4 regions of the Ruegeria sp. CE8 genome follow, and region 4 is predicted to be linked to each of the others. Evidence: riboswitches for the same ligand, from Rfam matches in the RefSeq annotation. Region 4 holds a riboswitch; each other region holds the start of a gene.
The links. Region 4 has a riboswitch for cobalamin ahead of ACR0AA_RS17520 (hypothetical protein). Riboswitches for the same ligand answer to the same signal wherever they lie in the genome.

Region 1 (3,875 bases), on a different contig from region 4:
GGATGTAGCTGAAATGCGCCCAGCTGTGCGGTTCTGCACTTTCTAAACGTACCAACCGCAGAAGCCCTGTTTTGCCACTTAGCGACGCATTCATGTCGAAAAGAGAGCATGAGGATTTCTCACGCCTGGGCGAAAAAATTCCCGGGGCATTGGGTCGGGAATTTTTGCAGCTTAGCCGCCGCAACCTGTCGCATTTGAAACCTGCGAGGTGTCGCGATTGGACAAGATGCCTCACCGCAGCCTTTCCTATGCAGGTCATTAGCCGCTGGGAGAAACCCGATAATGATGAACCTGCCCCACCTTACGTTCCTACGGTCATTCGAGGCTTCTGCGCGACACCTGAGTTTCACCAGTGCCGCCGAAGAGCTGAACTGCACACAATCCGCGGTCAGCAACCATGTGCGTTCGCTCGAGGAGTTCATCCAACGCCCGTTGTTTGTACGCCACCCCCGCTCTCTGTCACTTACAGACGTCGGAGAAGCCTATTTGCCGTCTGTGCGACACGCTCTGCAAGAAATCGACGTCGCAACCCGATCCGTCAGCCAACGCCCGCACACGCGAAAAGTGGTCGTTTCTTGCCCGTTCAGCCTTGCGGAAAGTTGGCTGCCAGACGTGATCCGCGAATTCAACGCGGCTCACCCCGATATTGATCTGACTGTGCACGGGACAGTCTGGACCGACGTCGAAAACAGCGTTTCCGATGTCTCGATCACGATCCATCATGTCGACGAAGCGACCGCAGATATGAAACGGCTGTGGGAGGAAAAATTGACGGTCGTCTGCGCGCCGGGTTTTACAGTGAATGGAAAGCCGCTGCGCGATCCGGAACAGCTACGGCATGCCCGCCTGATCCATATTCTTGGTCGGCCAGCCTATTGGGAACTTGTAGGCAAATACTTCGACCTGACCGACCTGAACCTGAACGAGGGCCAGCGAACAAACGCCTCCAATCTGGCAATGGAATTGGCGGTGCGGTCCCTGGGCTGTGTCGTTTTGCCAAAATCTCTTACCCGTTCTTATGTGGAACGCGGAGTGTTGATCGAACCCTTCAAAATCGATCTGACCAGCCCATGGGCTTATTATTTCACGGCCAAGGACAAGCTTCCAACACCATCCGTCCAACTGTTTCGGAATTGGTTGTCGAAAGCTGCCGCTGACGAAAAGTGGTCCGATCGCGACATATCGAAAGCCTGAAAACCAAGTTTCGAAATGTCTGTTTTGGAAGCGGAATTGTCGCAAGTATTTCAGCGCAAAAACGGGTCGGAAATATCCTGTGCCTGTGAGGTGCCGCTGTTTGATTCTCAGGCAGCGGAGAATTGGGAAGCCGGTGAGATTCCGGCACTGCCCCCGCAACGGTAAAGAAGGTCAGGTACGGCAATCAACCACTGGGACGAGGATCCCGGGAAGGTGCCGATACCGGGCGAAGGCCCCTTCCAAGTCCGGAAACCAGCCTCGCAGATAAGTCAAACCGCGGGTGGCGGTGGGGGCGCATGTTTCGGACGTGATCCTCGCACGGCTCCGGACGGCTCTCCCTTGCCATCTGCCCAAGCAATGCCGCGGGGCGCGGCAGGAGAGCCAGAAGTGAGCATTATTCAAACCCTGTTGGCACGTCGAAACCCTGGTTATGCGCTGGAACAGGCGTTTTACACCGATCCCGAGGTTTTCCAGGCTGACCTCGAATCCATTCACTACCGTGATTGGCTGTTTGCCATTCCCGCCTGCGAACTGGAAAAGCCTGGCAGCTATGTCACCCATAATGTCGGAGCTTACCGCGTCATCATAGTGCGTGGCGCGGACAACCAGATACGGGCTTTTCACAACACCTGCCGCCATCGCGGATCGGTCATCTGCAAGGCCGCAAAGGGACATGCGCCCAAGCTGGTTTGCCCTTACCACCAGTGGACATATGAACTTGACGGATCCTTGCTATGGGCCCGCGACATGGGGCCGGACTTTGACCCAAAGCAACACGGATTGAAGACGGTTCACTGCCGCGAACTGGCCGGCCTCGTTTACATCTGTCTGGCCGATGAAGCGCCAGATTTCGATACATTTGCAGAACTTGCGCGTCCCTATCTGGAACCGCATGACTTGGCCAATGCGAAAGTTGCCTTTGAGAGTTCCATCATTGAAAAAGGTAATTGGAAGCTCGTTTGGGAAAACAACCGCGAATGTTACCACTGTGGTGGCAACCACCCGGCGCTATGTCGAACGTTCCCTGATGATCCGGCCGTGACCGGAATAGAAGGCGGCGAAACCCCAACCCATATGCAAGCGCATTTTGACCGCTGCGAAGCTGCAGGCATGCCCTCTCAGTTCTACCTGCATGGTGACGGGCAATACCGCTTGGCGCGGATGCCGCTGAAAGAAGGCGCGCAAAGCTATACGATGGATGGAAAATCGGCCGTGCGCCGCTGGTTGGGTCGTTCGCCGTTCCCAGATGCTGGTTCGCTCTTGAAGTTCCACTATCCGACCACATGGAACCACTTTTTGGCCGACCACTCTATCGTTTTCCGGGTCACTCCGATCAGTCCCACGGAAACTGAGGTCACCACGAAATGGCTGATCCACAAGGACGCCGTCGAAGGGGTCGATTATGACCTGAAACGCCTGACCGAAGTCTGGACCGCCACCAATGACGAAGACCGTCAGGTGGTCGAGGATAATCAGCAAGGCATCAACAGCCCGGCCTATGTGCCCGGCCCCTATTCGCCTTCGCAGGAATCCGGAGTTCTGCAATTCGTCGATTGGTATTGCAACACTCTGGCTGCCCGACTGGCACCGGACGCCATGGCTGCGGAGTAACGGCAATGAAAGACCTTAGCCCCTCAACACCATTGATCTGGCAAGACAGTGAAACACTGGAATGCGTCTCGGTCGTGCCAGAGATGCCAAATACCGCCAGCTTTACGTTTCGAGCACCCTCCGGTGCGATGTTCGCTTACCAGCCCGGGCAGTTTCTAACGTTGGAAATCCCTGCCCCGGGTCAACCTGGCGGTGTCGTTCATCGTACCTATACGATATCCTCCTCACCCTCTCGTCCCAGATCCATCACGATCACCGCGAAAGCGCAGCCTGACAGTATCGGCACACGCTGGATGTTGGATAACCTTCAACCTGGCATGAGGGTAAAGGCGCTGGGTCCTGCAGGCTTGTTCACCAACGGCGAGAGTAGCGCGCGAAAATACCTCTTCATTTCAGCAGGCTCTGGCATCACCCCAATGATGTCCATGACAACCTGCATGTGGGACGAAGGCCGCAATCTGGACATCGTTTTCATCAACTGCGCCAAACGTCCATCCGAGATCATTTTTCGCCAGCGACTTGAGCAGATGGCCAGCCGAACGCACGGCCTGGATTTGAAGTTCGTAGTGGAAGAGGCCGATCCCTACCGGCCCTGGACAGGCTATCAGGGCCAATTCAATCAGCTGATGCTCGGACTTATGGCCCCGGACTATCTGGATCGCGAGGTCTATTGTTGCGGTCCGGAACCCTTCATGCAAGCCGTGCGGGATGCGCTGACGGGCCTTGGTTTTGACTTGGAGCACTACCATCAGGAAAGCTTCGGTGCGCCCATTGAGACTGAGGCTGATCTGCCCGATCTGGATGACGTCATCCCCGATGAAGAGGCTAGCGCAGAAATTCACTTTGCAAGCTCGGGTGTCACCGCCAAGGTAGCCGAAACCGACACCGTGCTGGCAGCGGCACGTTCTGTTGGCCTCAACATTCCGTCAGGTTGCACCTTCGGCGTCTGCGGTACTTGCAAGGTCAGAAAAACTGCGGGCGAGGTTCACATGGTCCACAATGGCGGGATTTCAGAGGATGACATCGAGGCCGGCTTTATCCTTGCCTGTTGCTCCAACCCAATCGGCAAA
Region 2 (3,875 bases), on a different contig from region 4:
TGCGGCCTCTTTGATGTCGTCATGCTCGGCGATCACGACCAGACGCGAGCGGCGCTCTTCGCCGGGTTCCCATGGGCGGTCGTATTGGTGACGTACACGGGCACCTACAGCCTGAACCAGCAGACGCATCGGTTTGCCCTGAACTGCGGCATAGCCTTTGACGCGCAGGATGTTCAGCTCGTTCGCAAGACGTTCGATATTGGCGACCAGCGCGGTCGGGTCGGTCTGTTCCGGCAACTCGACGATGATGCTTTCGAAATCGTCATGCTCGTGGTCGTGATGACCGTCGTGATGCGACGGACGGGCGTCCATGTCATCCTCGGCGGCGGCCTCAAGGCCTAGTACGACGCGGACGTCCACGGCACCTTCAGGCACTTCGACCACGGGTAATGGACGCGGAGCCTCGGCTGCGATGATCTCCTTGGCTTTGGCCACGCCTTCGGGGCCGGCCAGATCGGGCTTGGTCAGCAGGATGATGTCGGCGCAGGAGATCTGGTCCTCGAACACCTCGGACAGGGGCGTTTCGTGATCGATCGAGTCGTCGGCCAGGCGCTGGGCGTCCACGGCTTCGACATTTGGCGCAAAACGCCCAGCAGCTACAGCCTCGGCATCTGCCAGAGCAATCACGCCATCCACGGTGATTTTTGAGCGGATATCGGGCCAGTCAAAGGCTTTCAACAGCGGTTTTGGCAGCGCGAGGCCGGAGGTTTCGATCAGGATGTGATCGGGGCGCGGCTCCAGTGCCATCAGCGCCTCGATGGTGGGGATGAAGTCATCGGCCACGGTGCAGCAGATGCAGCCGTTAGCCAATTCCATGATGTTTTCCGCCGGGCAATCCGGAATGGCGCAGGATTTCAGGATATCGCCATCGACACCCACATCGCCGAATTCATTGACGACAACGGCCAGCCGCTTGCCCTGCGGGTTCTGCATCAGGTGCTTGACCAGCGTAGTCTTGCCCGAGCCCAGAAAGCCGGTGATCACAGTGACGGGGAGTTTTTCGAGATTGCTCATTTCAGGGCTCCAATCGGGGGAATACGGGCCGCACAATTTTTGCGGAAGTGTTCGGGGCGTTCACGCCATTTCACCAGGCCATCTTCCGTGGCGAGATACTTGGTTGCACCGTCAACAATGGTCTCGACATGATCGGTTTCGTTGAGGTGCTCATAGACAAAGGTCCAACGGTCCGGGCCTCCGCGCAGCACGATGGAGCAACCCTCATCGCAGTTTGACAGGCATTCAACGGCTTTCAGAGTGATGCCATCGGGCAAGTCGGCCTGTTCCAGCGCTTTGTGCAGCAATGCGCCGGGTCGTTGCGCGTCGTCTTCGACAGGCAGGCCACGGCGGCACGTGGTACAGACCAGCAGCTCGACCGGTGCGGTCGCGGTCATGTCTCTCATCCCCCCAAATCCTCTTCGTGGGGGACGGGGTTTCATGCGGGCCACGTGTTGCGACATGGACCCGACACCGGAACACCCCGTCCGGTTTCATCTACGGGCGCTGGCAGGTCTCCCGGCTTGCAGATGTCAGGGCTTCGGCCCTGTCGGATGTCCCGCCTTCCCGGCCTTTTGGGCCAGTGGCTTTGGGCACCCTCTCCGGTCACGGTCGCGGGGGCGGCTGTGCTTGGCGGTAGATCCGCTGCACATTCCCTTTTCATCCATCCGAAGATGGACACCAACGAAAGGGACATGCGGCACGGGCAGGGGGCTTGTCAAGCGCGAGCAGGATGCAGAAAACGCGCAGGTCGGAAAAGCGACAAGCCAGTGTCAGTCAGCGGCATCCGCAGCCAGGCGATCACGCAGCCAGGCACAAAACACACCCGCTGCGGCGGATGAGCGCGTGCGCCCGGGCGCGGTGATCAGATAGTGCGATTGCGCAAACGGAATCGCTGGGCCTGCAATTTCTATCGGCGCGCCCTGAGCAATGGAATTTTTAGCGAATCTTTCCACAATGGTCGCGCAGCCTGCACCGGCCATCACCAATTGCAATGCGGCGACGGATGTATCGACCGAATGAAGGGATGTTTGCTTGGGTGGCTCCATATCATGAGCGTGAAAGTAGCGTGCCCAGTTGTCCTCGTATCCGAGGATGTGAATCAGCGGCCCTTGCCGGAGGTCCAGCAAGCTTGGGTAAGCCTTTCCAACTCGGCAAACCGGCACCAGATTCTCATCGGTCAGCTTTTCGGAGATGACCCCCGGCCAATCGCCGTAGCCCATCCGAATTTCGACATCCACATCGTTTGGCGCGATGCTGTCATTCCAGATGTGCGATACCAGCCGAACGGGAATGTCCGGGTATTGCGCGTTGAACGCGGGCAGTTCAGCGGCAATCCAATAAGTTGCCGTGGAAATCGCGGCCCGAACTGTGAGTGTTTGTCGGGACGCAGGACCAAACAAACTGTTGGTGGACAGCGCGATGTCACCCAGGGCCCGCCGAACCGTCAAAGCATAGGATTGCCCCAGCTCGGTCAACTCGAGCCGTCGTGCATTTCTGGTGAACAGGTTTTGACCAAGTTCCGCCTCGAGAGATCGAATGTGCAGAGATACGGCTGTCTGGGTCAGCCCAAGTTCCCGTGCCGTGGTGGTGAAATTCAGGTGCCGAGCGGCGCATTCAAAGCTGCGCAGCCATGCAGGGTTTGGAAGCCGGTCCATTTATCACCAAAAATTTTTTGCCATAAAGCGGATTATTATTCGTTTTGCTTTTGAAATTGCAACGCCGATACTCGGTTAACAGCATCGCAGACGCACACTTTCGGGAGGGAAACATGAAAGTCGGCTTTATCGGATTGGGAAACGTTGGCGCAAAACTGTCGGGATCGCTGCTACGCAACGGCGTGGACCTCTCGGTCCATGATCTTAACCCGGATCTGGTGCAGAGCTTCGTGGCCAAAGGTGCCAAAGCAGCCGAAAGTCCGGCGCAACTGATGCGGGATTGTGATGCCGTCATCACCTGCCTTCCTTCCCCTGCAGCCTCTGACGCCGTGATGCGGGAAATGTTGCCCGAAGTTGGCCCCGGCAAGATCTGGATGGAGATGTCCACGACGGACGAGGCCGAGGTAAAACGACTGGGCGCGATGGTGATTGAACGCGGCGGTGCTGCTGTCGATTGCCCGGTTTCCGGTGGCTGTCACAGGGCCGCAACGGGTAATATTTCGATCTTTGCCGGCTGTGATCGCGCGACGTTTGACAAAATATTGCCATTCCTGACGACGATGGGGCGGCGCATCCTGCACACGGGCGAACTTGGGTCCGCGTCTGTTCTGAAAGTCCTGACGAACTATCTGGCAACCGCAAACCTGATCACTTGTGCCGAAGCACTGGTGACCGCCAAGGCAGCAGGCATGGACCTCAACACGACGTATGAGGCAATCAAAATCTCGTCGGGCACATCGTTCGTACACGAAACAGAAAGCCAGGTAATCCTGAACGGCTCGCGTGATATCTCGTTCACCATGGACCTCGTGAAAAAAGACATCGGCCTGTTCCAGGAAGTCGCGGACCGTGCGGGAGTGCCCCTTGAAATAAACCCGGTGATGATCCGGATCTTCGAAGACGGAATCGCCAGGTACGGGGACCGCGAACTTTCGCCCAATATCATCAAGCGGCTTGAGGAGGCGACGGGTCTGGACATCCGCGCCCCGGGCTTCCCGCCCGAAATGCTGGACGATGAGCCGGAAGAGGCGGGCTATGAGGTTGTGCCGCAGGGACGTGAGGCCGTGTGACGCACGTCACCTTTCACTGGAAAGTCCCATCTAATCAGGAGAGTGGAGGCGAGTACCGGAATCGAACCGGTGTACACGGATTTGCAATCCGCTGCGTCACCACTCCGCCAACTCGCCTTTTCAAGTAAAATCAAATACTTGCCGTGGTGTGACA
Region 3 (3,875 bases), on a different contig from region 4:
ATCATCGTTTTGATCCCGAAGGGCTCCAGAGTGTCCGGGGTCACATCGCCGCCGGGCTTCATGCCATAGTACCAGCCCGCAAAAAACAAGTCGGGTTCTACCGCGACAAGGTTTTCCACAGTCGGGTATTTCGGCGCCAGCTCGGGGATGTCGCCGCGCAAAGTGTCGAATTCCGGGCTTGTTTTGTACCAGCCGGTGATGCCCGTCAGCCCAACGATCTTATCCTGCAGACCCAGCGCAAAGGCCATGTCGGTCATGTTCATGTCGTGGACGACCAGCCGCTCGGGTTGGGTTTCGAAAATCAAAGGTTCGCCGCAATTATCGACTGTGGTCTCAAGTGCGGCCGCGCTTGTTGCCAGGCCGGTGATCAGCGCCGCGGGCCAGAGTGCCTGTTTCATGGTTTTGTTCCTCATTTTGAGATTGTGGTTCTTCGGATATCCAGCGCCGGGATCACGCGGCCTTCGTGTTGAAAACACAGGTAATCGACGCCAAAGGTTTCGCGGACGCGTTCGGGGGTCAGCACCTCGTGCACCAACCCAAAGCCGGTCAGCCGGGCGGACTTCATCAGTGCGACATGGGTGGCGAACTCGGGGATCATGACCAGGTCGTGGACGATCATCACTACCGTGATGCCCAGTTCCGCCACCAGGGACAGCATGCGGCCCTTGGCGTCCGGGTCCAGGTGGTTGGTTGGTTCGTCCAAAAACAACAGTGACGGTTTCTGGGCCAAAGCCCGCGCGATATGGGCCCGTTGGCGCTCGCCGCCGGACAGGACGGCCATACGCTTGTCGGCCAAAGCGTACAAACTGGTCAGGTTCAGGATACGGTCCAGTTCGTCGGCGTGCTCGCTTGCGGATCGGTCCGCGCGGATCGGAATTTGTCCCAGGGCCACATAGTCACGCAGGAACAACCGTCCATCGGGGGCCTCTTGTTGACTAACAACTGCGATCATACGGGCACGATCCATTGCCGAAAGTTGCCGAAGGCTGCGCCCCTTGATCAAAACGTCCCCCTGAACGATCTCTTCTGCCCCGCACAAGAGGTTGAGGAGCGTTGTCTTGCCCGCGCCATTCGGCCCGGCAATCGCCAGTATCGCCCCTTCGTCCAAATCAAACTTGACGTCTTTCAGCAGGACTTCGCCATTCAGGGCTTGGTATTCCAACTCGCGAGTTTCAAGAAATGGTCTGCGGGTCATACGCGTTCCTCCTGCTTGATCTGAGGCGGGTGCGAATGACTCTTTCTGAACAATGCGCGCAAGCGACCGTCAGCGTTGACCCAACGCGTTTTGCGCAAGGTCGTACGGGCGGACAACGCGCGAGGAAGCCTGTCCGGCAACCCGCTTTGGATCGAGCCGACGACACCCGTGCCCATGCACGTCTCGCAAATCGGAATGAAATGATCAGGTTTTCTCAGCATTGCCCGCTCCGCTTGTTGTCAAGCGCGGACAGAAGGTGCCGATCATGAAAACACGCGTCAGACGTGCCATATAGCCTCCTTCCAGGACGCCCCGCCCCGGGTTGGTTGAACATCAGATGGCAGGTCTCCTGACTTGCGGGTCGTGGCTTGGCCGTCCTTCCCAGCCCGTTTGGGCCAGTGGTCTGTTGGCGTCGCTCACCGCTTACAGTTGCGGGGGCAGTCACGGAATTGGCGCCGTTCGGCAACCTCACCGTATTCCCTTTTCATCCCTTGGGCGCACCATCGGGAACCATCGACGACGAGAAGTGCCCGAGTTCGCATTATTGGTCAAGCTCAAAACCGAAGACCCCTTGTTGTGGCGATTGGAAGACAGCTTTAGCGCGTCAGACGGCTCAGCGGGGCTGAGGTCTGGCAGGCGACAAAGGGCGCTACCCGCCAGATTGCCGCTAAGAAGCTTAATCAATTGTGGTCAGAAGTTCTTTTGGCTACGCTGCAGCGCAGAAATACAGGGGAATCGGCGGCAAGCTCGAGTCGGGTGGGACTGAAGTGCCGAGCGTCGGTTTCAAATACGATCATTTGCAAAAATCAAAGCCTGACGAGATGAAAATTCAAGAAAACCGGACGTTTTCACAATTGAAAGTCGGCGATAAGGCCCAGGTTACAAGGCTTTGCACCGTTGACGATCTTTACGCGTTTGCATCGGCGTCCGGAGACCATAATCCGTTGCATCTGGCCGCTTATGATGGGGATGGTGATGGGCGCCCCGAAGCTGTTGCACCCGCGTTGTGGCCCGCTGGCCTTGTTGCGGCGGTACTGGGAAACGTCCTGCCAGGGGCGGGCACGCAGACACGCCGGGCAAACCTCAGATTCCATGCCCCGGTTCTGGCGGGCGAAGAACTGACCGCCTTTGTTTCGGTCACGGAAAAGCGCGAAGATGGCGATTTGACCTGCGCCGCCGAAGTGCGCCGGGTCGGGGACAACGCGTTGATTCTAAGCGGTACAGTGCAAGTCACGCCACCCGCCCGGCATTTGAAGTTTGACTCGGTCGAAGTTCCTGGGCTGATCGTTCAAAGGCACCGGCATTTTGACGCTCTGCTGGAAAAGGCGCGCCCCATGGACCCTATGCCAACAGCCGTCATCGCCCCGGAAGAGCCGAACTCACTGGGCGGCGCTTTGTTGGCGAAATCAAACAGCATAATCACTCCGATACTTGTCGGCGATCCCGACAAAATTGCTGCTGCTGCGACCGAGCTTGGCGCTGATTTATCCGGAACTGAAATCATCGAGGTCGACAGCCACGAGATGGCCGCGCATCGTGCCGTCGATCTGGTCGTGGAGGGCAAGGCTCGGATGCTGATGAAGGGGCATCTGCATACGGATGTTCTTTTGCGGGCCGTCTTGCGTCGCGAGAAAGGCCTGAGGACGGGGCGGCGTTTGTCGCATGTGTTTGTTATGGACGTGCCGGGCATGTCACGGCCCATCATGGTCACCGATGCGGCCGTAAACATTTCACCCGATCTCGAAACCAAAGCCGACATCGTTCAAAACGCCATTCATCTGGCCCATTCCATCGGCATCAAAGTGCCCAAGGTTGGCGTGTTGTCGGCGGTAGAGACGATCAATCCGCATATGCCATCTTCGGTCGACGCTGCGCTGTTGTCCAAAATGGCAGAACGCGGGCAGATCACCGGCGGGTTGGTCGATGGTCCATTGGCCATGGACAACGCGGTGGACCTGAACGCTGCGCGCACCAAGGGTATCACATCACCTGTTGCCGGGGCGGCGGACATTTTGGTGGCGCCGAACATTGAGGCAGGGAATATGGTGGCCAAGCAGCTTACCTATATCTCTCATGCCGAAGCCGCGGGAATCGTGGTTGGTGCCGCAGCACCAATCATTCTGACCTCCCGCGCGGATGATGACGCCTCGCGGCTGGCCTCTTGCGCCGTGGCGGCGCTGCATGCAATTGCGAATAAAGGCAAAATCCATGGCTGAACATGTTCTGGCACTGAACGCCGGGTCGTCCTCGTTGAAATTCGCGCTTTATGAACTGACTGAGGATCGTCGGCCCAGGATGCGCTGGCGCGGTCAAATCGAACGGCTGGGGGATGCGCCGCGGCTCTTGGCTCAGTCCGCAGGTGGGAGGTCTGTTGACCGACAACTTTCGGGGACGAAAACGCATGACGAGGCCATCAATGCGTTCCTTGAACTCACCCGTGAATACCTGCCGGATATTCACGTCCGGGCCATTGGCCACCGGGTCGTTCATGGTGGGCCGGTCTATTCGGAACCCGTTGTGGTGGATGAAGGCGTCATTGAAACCCTGAGTGGATTCATCCCGTTCGCACCCCTGCATCAACCCTACAGCCTTGCCGGAATTCGGGCTGCCAGTGCTGCGTTTCCGGGCACAACTCAGGTCGCATGCTTCGATACCGCGTTTCACCGTGCGCACCCATGGG
Region 4 (3,875 bases):
AGATCGGCAAGTCGCCAAACCGCGTTTGGAGGTACCACTTGATCATCGTCCATTGTAAATAGATCAACGGGTGTTTCCGACGCGGCCCATCTGGCGTCTGGCAGGCTTTGACCAATGTCCGGCACATAGTTCAGCGGATCGGTGCACCATTTACGCCATTGCCAGTAAACGCTTGCAGGCAAGTCTGAACCAAAACCCAGCGCCTTGCCCGGCAAGTATCCCAATGTCTTGACCAGCAATGGCGGATGACCATACCAGAACATCGTCGCCAGCGCGCGGTACGGCCACGGGTGATCAGATAACGTGACCAACCCGGAACAGACGCAGATCATTCGGTCGATCTGTTCGATATCCGGCTGTAGCGGCCCCAGCATTCCACCAACCGAATGGCCAATGCTCCACTGCTGCGCAGCCGGGAATCTGCGCCGCATTTCGGCCCGGGCCGCAGGCATGTCGATAAGGGCCCAATCGGCCATCGTAGCTTTCGAATCGCGCAGCCGCGCGGTCAGCGAATGACCGAAGTCACGATAGTCATAGGTCAAGCAGGCCATGCCCTGTTCCGCCGCCAGCCACTGCGCAAAATGTTGATAATAGTCGCGCGGCACCCCCGTGGCGCCGTGGATCACAACCGCCACGTCCGGCGTAGCAGCAGGCCTGTATAACCGCGCCGACAAGCTGGCCGAACCAGCTTCAACCTTGAAATCTTCGGTCAATACGGTCGGAGTGTTGTCCAACATAGCGCCCTCGCAAGCATCTGAACTGTTTGGTTCACCTGTTGCAATCGGCGCTTTTCGCAAATCAAAGTCAATAGATTTCCAAAGTGACCACGCGTCCGTTTCGAGCGGCAGCAAGAGCCTGCTTGACTCAAGCCACCGACAACCGCTAGCGATGACGTGATGGTTCTCGTCCTCATATTGGGGCGGGATGAAAAGGGAACACGGTGCGGTCCAGCCCGGCATTGCCGGAACGGACCAAGGCCGCGACTGCCCCCGCAACTGTAAGCGGTGAGCAATGCCGAAACACCACTGGCCGAAAGGCTGGGAAGGTCGGCAAAGCAACGACCCGCAAGTCAGGAGACCTGCCATCGAACGAAAAACCGAAACTCGGGCGGGGTGTCCGGGCAGGTCTTCAGTTTGCTGAGACACCTGTTCCACGTCCCCCGTCCATCGCGCGGAGGGCGCATTATGATCTGGAATACAACGACACACGAATTTTCTGCCACCCTGTGCCAAAGGACAGGCAAAACCTGCCCCGCACTGGCCCGAATGGCCCGCGCTATTGCCGAAGCGATGGCGACCGCAGGCCCGGTAACCTCCAGCGAATTCGAGATGGATGGCTCGAGCGAACTGACCCATTGCGGCGAGGGCTGCACGGCACGGTTTCGGGCCAGCCCAACCCGGATCAGGGTCTATTGTGGGGCAAACACGAATGACTCGGCCGACAAGCTGGATGACTACGCCGATATGATGTTTGGCTCTGATTTCGCCTCACTGCCCACCGGATTCTTGACCACTTTACCCTGCGCCATGCTTCAGGCATCGGCCCTTGCGCCGCGCCCCTCGCATCAGATCGTTCAGCAAGCCACGGCCTGATCTAGGCTCACCGATCTCACTGGACCGGCTTCATGGCCCAGGCCATCTGTTGGTCCGTTTCCACCGCACAAGGTCGGGCAGAGCGCAACCGGCTGAGTGCGTGATTCGGGACTTCGCCGCTTTCGACCATAAGTCTGAGGGCAACCATACCCGACCGCCCGCAGCCGCCCCGGCAGTGCACCAGAACACGTCCGCCATCCGACAAAACCTGTCGGGCAGATGCGCTGGCCTTGGGCCAAAGGGCTGCGATTTCCGGTGGCGGCGCTCCGAAATCTTCAACCGGCAGGTGCAGCCAGACCGCAGACCCGGATTGAATGTCCTGCCCAAAGGCACCTGCCCCGGCTTGCTGCATTTCGACCTTGGTCGTCATGGAAATCACCAGATTGGGGCTCCAATCGTGTATCGCGCTCAGATCGTCTGCATACCCACCGCCACTGCCAGGCAAAGGGGACAGCGCCAAAGTTCCCGAACCAACCCGCAGCGCGTGGATTGCAAAAACCGCCAAGACTTACGTTCCTTCTGCCAACGGCCACCCGACCCTAAAGGGGTTTATCGCGCCTACCGATACAGTCCAAACCGAAATTCCTCGCAGCCTCCTGTGGACGCGGGCGGCGCGGGTCTCTACGCTGCATTCTTGACACGAATCCGACAGAGCAGACATGACCGAAACGCCCAGCCCCGCCTATCAGGTTCTTGCGCGCAAGTACCGCCCCGAAACCTTTGCCGATCTGGTTGGACAGGACGCAATGGTGCGCACGCTGAAAAACGCGTTCGAGGCGGATCGGATTGCGCAAGCCTTCATCATGACCGGTATTCGCGGCACGGGTAAGACCACTACGGCCCGGATAATTGCCAAAGGCATGAATTGCATCGGCCCCGATGGCGACGGCAAACCAACGACCGAACCTTGCGGCCAGTGCGAGCATTGCGTGGCCATCATGGAAGGTCGCCATGTCGACGTCATGGAGATGGACGCCGCCAGCCGGACTGGCGTGAATGATATCCGCGAAATAATCGACAGCGTTCGATATCGCGCGGCGAGCGCACGCTACAAGATCTACATCATCGATGAGGTCCATATGCTCTCGACCAGTGCGTTTAACGCGCTGCTCAAGACGCTTGAGGAACCGCCCGAGCATGTGAAGTTCATTTTCGCGACGACCGAAATCCGAAAAGTCCCTGTGACGGTTCTGTCGCGCTGTCAACGGTTTGACCTGCGCCGGATCGAGCCTGAGGACATGATCGGTCTTTTGATCAAGATCGCTGCCGCCGAAGGCGCCCAGATCGCAGAGGACGCGCTGGCGCTGATCACCCGTGCGGCCGAAGGCTCGGCGCGCGACGCGACCTCGCTGCTGGATCAGGCGATCTCGCATGGGGCTGGAGAAACGAGCGCCGATCAGGTCCGCGCAATGCTTGGGCTTGCCGACCGCGGCCGGGTGCTGGACCTGATGGACATGATCCTGCGCGGCGATGCGGCAGCGGCATTGACAGAGTTGAGCGGTCAATATGCCGAAGGTGCCGATCCACTGGCTGTGCTGCGCGATCTGGCAGAAATCACCCATTGGGTATCCGTCGTCAAAATCACGCCCGATGCAGCCGAAGACCCGACCGTGTCGCCCGACGAACGGGCACGAGGGCAGCAAATGGCCGAGGCTCTGCCGATGCGCGTGTTGACGCGGATGTGGCAGATGCTGCTGAAAGCGCTCGAAGAGGTCTCTGCCGCGCCAAACGCGATGATGGCCGCAGAGATGGCCATCATTCGTTTGACCCACGTGGCTGATCTGCCCAGCCCCGAAGAGTTGATCAAACGGCTGCAGGATGCACCACCGCCCCCACCGAATGGAGGTCCAGGTGGCGGAGTGTCCGAGCCGTCTCATGCACCAGTCCAAGCCACGCCTTCATCCTATGTTTCCGCGCAACGCGGGCCTGCGGGTGCGCCAACGGCAGCTCTGGCGCAAGATATCCAAACGGCTCTGGCGCGCTATCCCACATTCGAACACGTGGTCGAACTGATCCGCACAAACCGGGACGTGAAACTACTGGTCGAAGTCGAAAACGGCGTGCGTCTTGTATCCTATCAACCTGGACGGATTGAATTCACCCCTACGGATAAGGCTCCTACGGACCTTGCGCAGAGAATGGGTTCGGCGCTGCAACGCTGGACTGGCAACCGGTGGGCCGTGTCGATCGTATCGGATGGTGACGCTGCGACAATCGCGGAAGTTAGGGATGCAGGCGAACTGGCACTAAAAGAAGAGGCGAAGCAGCATCCCTTGGTACAAG

Region 1: it holds a riboswitch for cobalamin, as region 4 does, so the genes downstream of both, ACR0AA_RS13750 (aromatic ring-hydroxylating oxygenase subunit alpha) here and ACR0AA_RS17520 (hypothetical protein) in region 4, are expected to answer to the same signal.
Region 2: it holds a riboswitch for cobalamin, as region 4 does, so the genes downstream of both, ACR0AA_RS00315 (DUF1636 family protein) here and ACR0AA_RS17520 (hypothetical protein) in region 4, are expected to answer to the same signal.
Region 3: it holds a riboswitch for cobalamin, as region 4 does, so the genes downstream of both, ACR0AA_RS13295 (hypothetical protein) here and ACR0AA_RS17520 (hypothetical protein) in region 4, are expected to answer to the same signal.

Annotation. Positions count from the first base shown of each region.
Region 1 is NZ_JBQFRP010000007.1:219,051-222,925, forward strand. It holds gene ACR0AA_RS13745 (LysR substrate-binding domain-containing protein) at 283-1,194, shown strand; cobalamin riboswitch at 1,266-1,469, shown strand; gene ACR0AA_RS13750 (aromatic ring-hydroxylating oxygenase subunit alpha) at 1,582-2,805, shown strand; gene ACR0AA_RS13755 (FAD-binding oxidoreductase) at 2,811-3,875, shown strand, end outside.
Region 2 is NZ_JBQFRP010000001.1:64,792-68,666, forward strand. It holds gene cobW (cobalamin biosynthesis protein CobW) at 1-1,014, opposite strand, end outside; gene ACR0AA_RS00315 (DUF1636 family protein) at 1,011-1,391, opposite strand; cobalamin riboswitch at 1,486-1,694, opposite strand; gene ACR0AA_RS00320 (LysR substrate-binding domain-containing protein) at 1,767-2,651, opposite strand; gene ACR0AA_RS00325 (NAD(P)-dependent oxidoreductase) at 2,765-3,721, shown strand; tRNA gene ACR0AA_RS00330 (tRNA-Cys) at 3,765-3,838, opposite strand.
Region 3 is NZ_JBQFRP010000007.1:114,538-118,412, reverse strand. It holds gene ACR0AA_RS13305 (ABC transporter substrate-binding protein) at 1-398, opposite strand, end outside; gene ACR0AA_RS13300 (ABC transporter ATP-binding protein) at 410-1,195, opposite strand; gene ACR0AA_RS13295 (hypothetical protein) at 1,192-1,416, opposite strand; cobalamin riboswitch at 1,518-1,725, opposite strand; gene ACR0AA_RS13290 (bifunctional enoyl-CoA hydratase/phosphate acetyltransferase) at 2,017-3,411, shown strand; gene ACR0AA_RS13285 (acetate/propionate family kinase) at 3,404-3,875, shown strand, end outside.
Region 4 is NZ_JBQFRP010000011.1:148,097-151,971, reverse strand. It holds gene ACR0AA_RS17525 (alpha/beta hydrolase family protein) at 1-737, opposite strand, end outside; cobalamin riboswitch at 881-1,100, shown strand; gene ACR0AA_RS17520 (hypothetical protein) at 1,185-1,592, shown strand; gene ACR0AA_RS17515 (protein-tyrosine phosphatase family protein) at 1,609-2,097, opposite strand; gene ACR0AA_RS17510 (DNA polymerase III subunit gamma/tau) at 2,252-3,875, shown strand, end outside.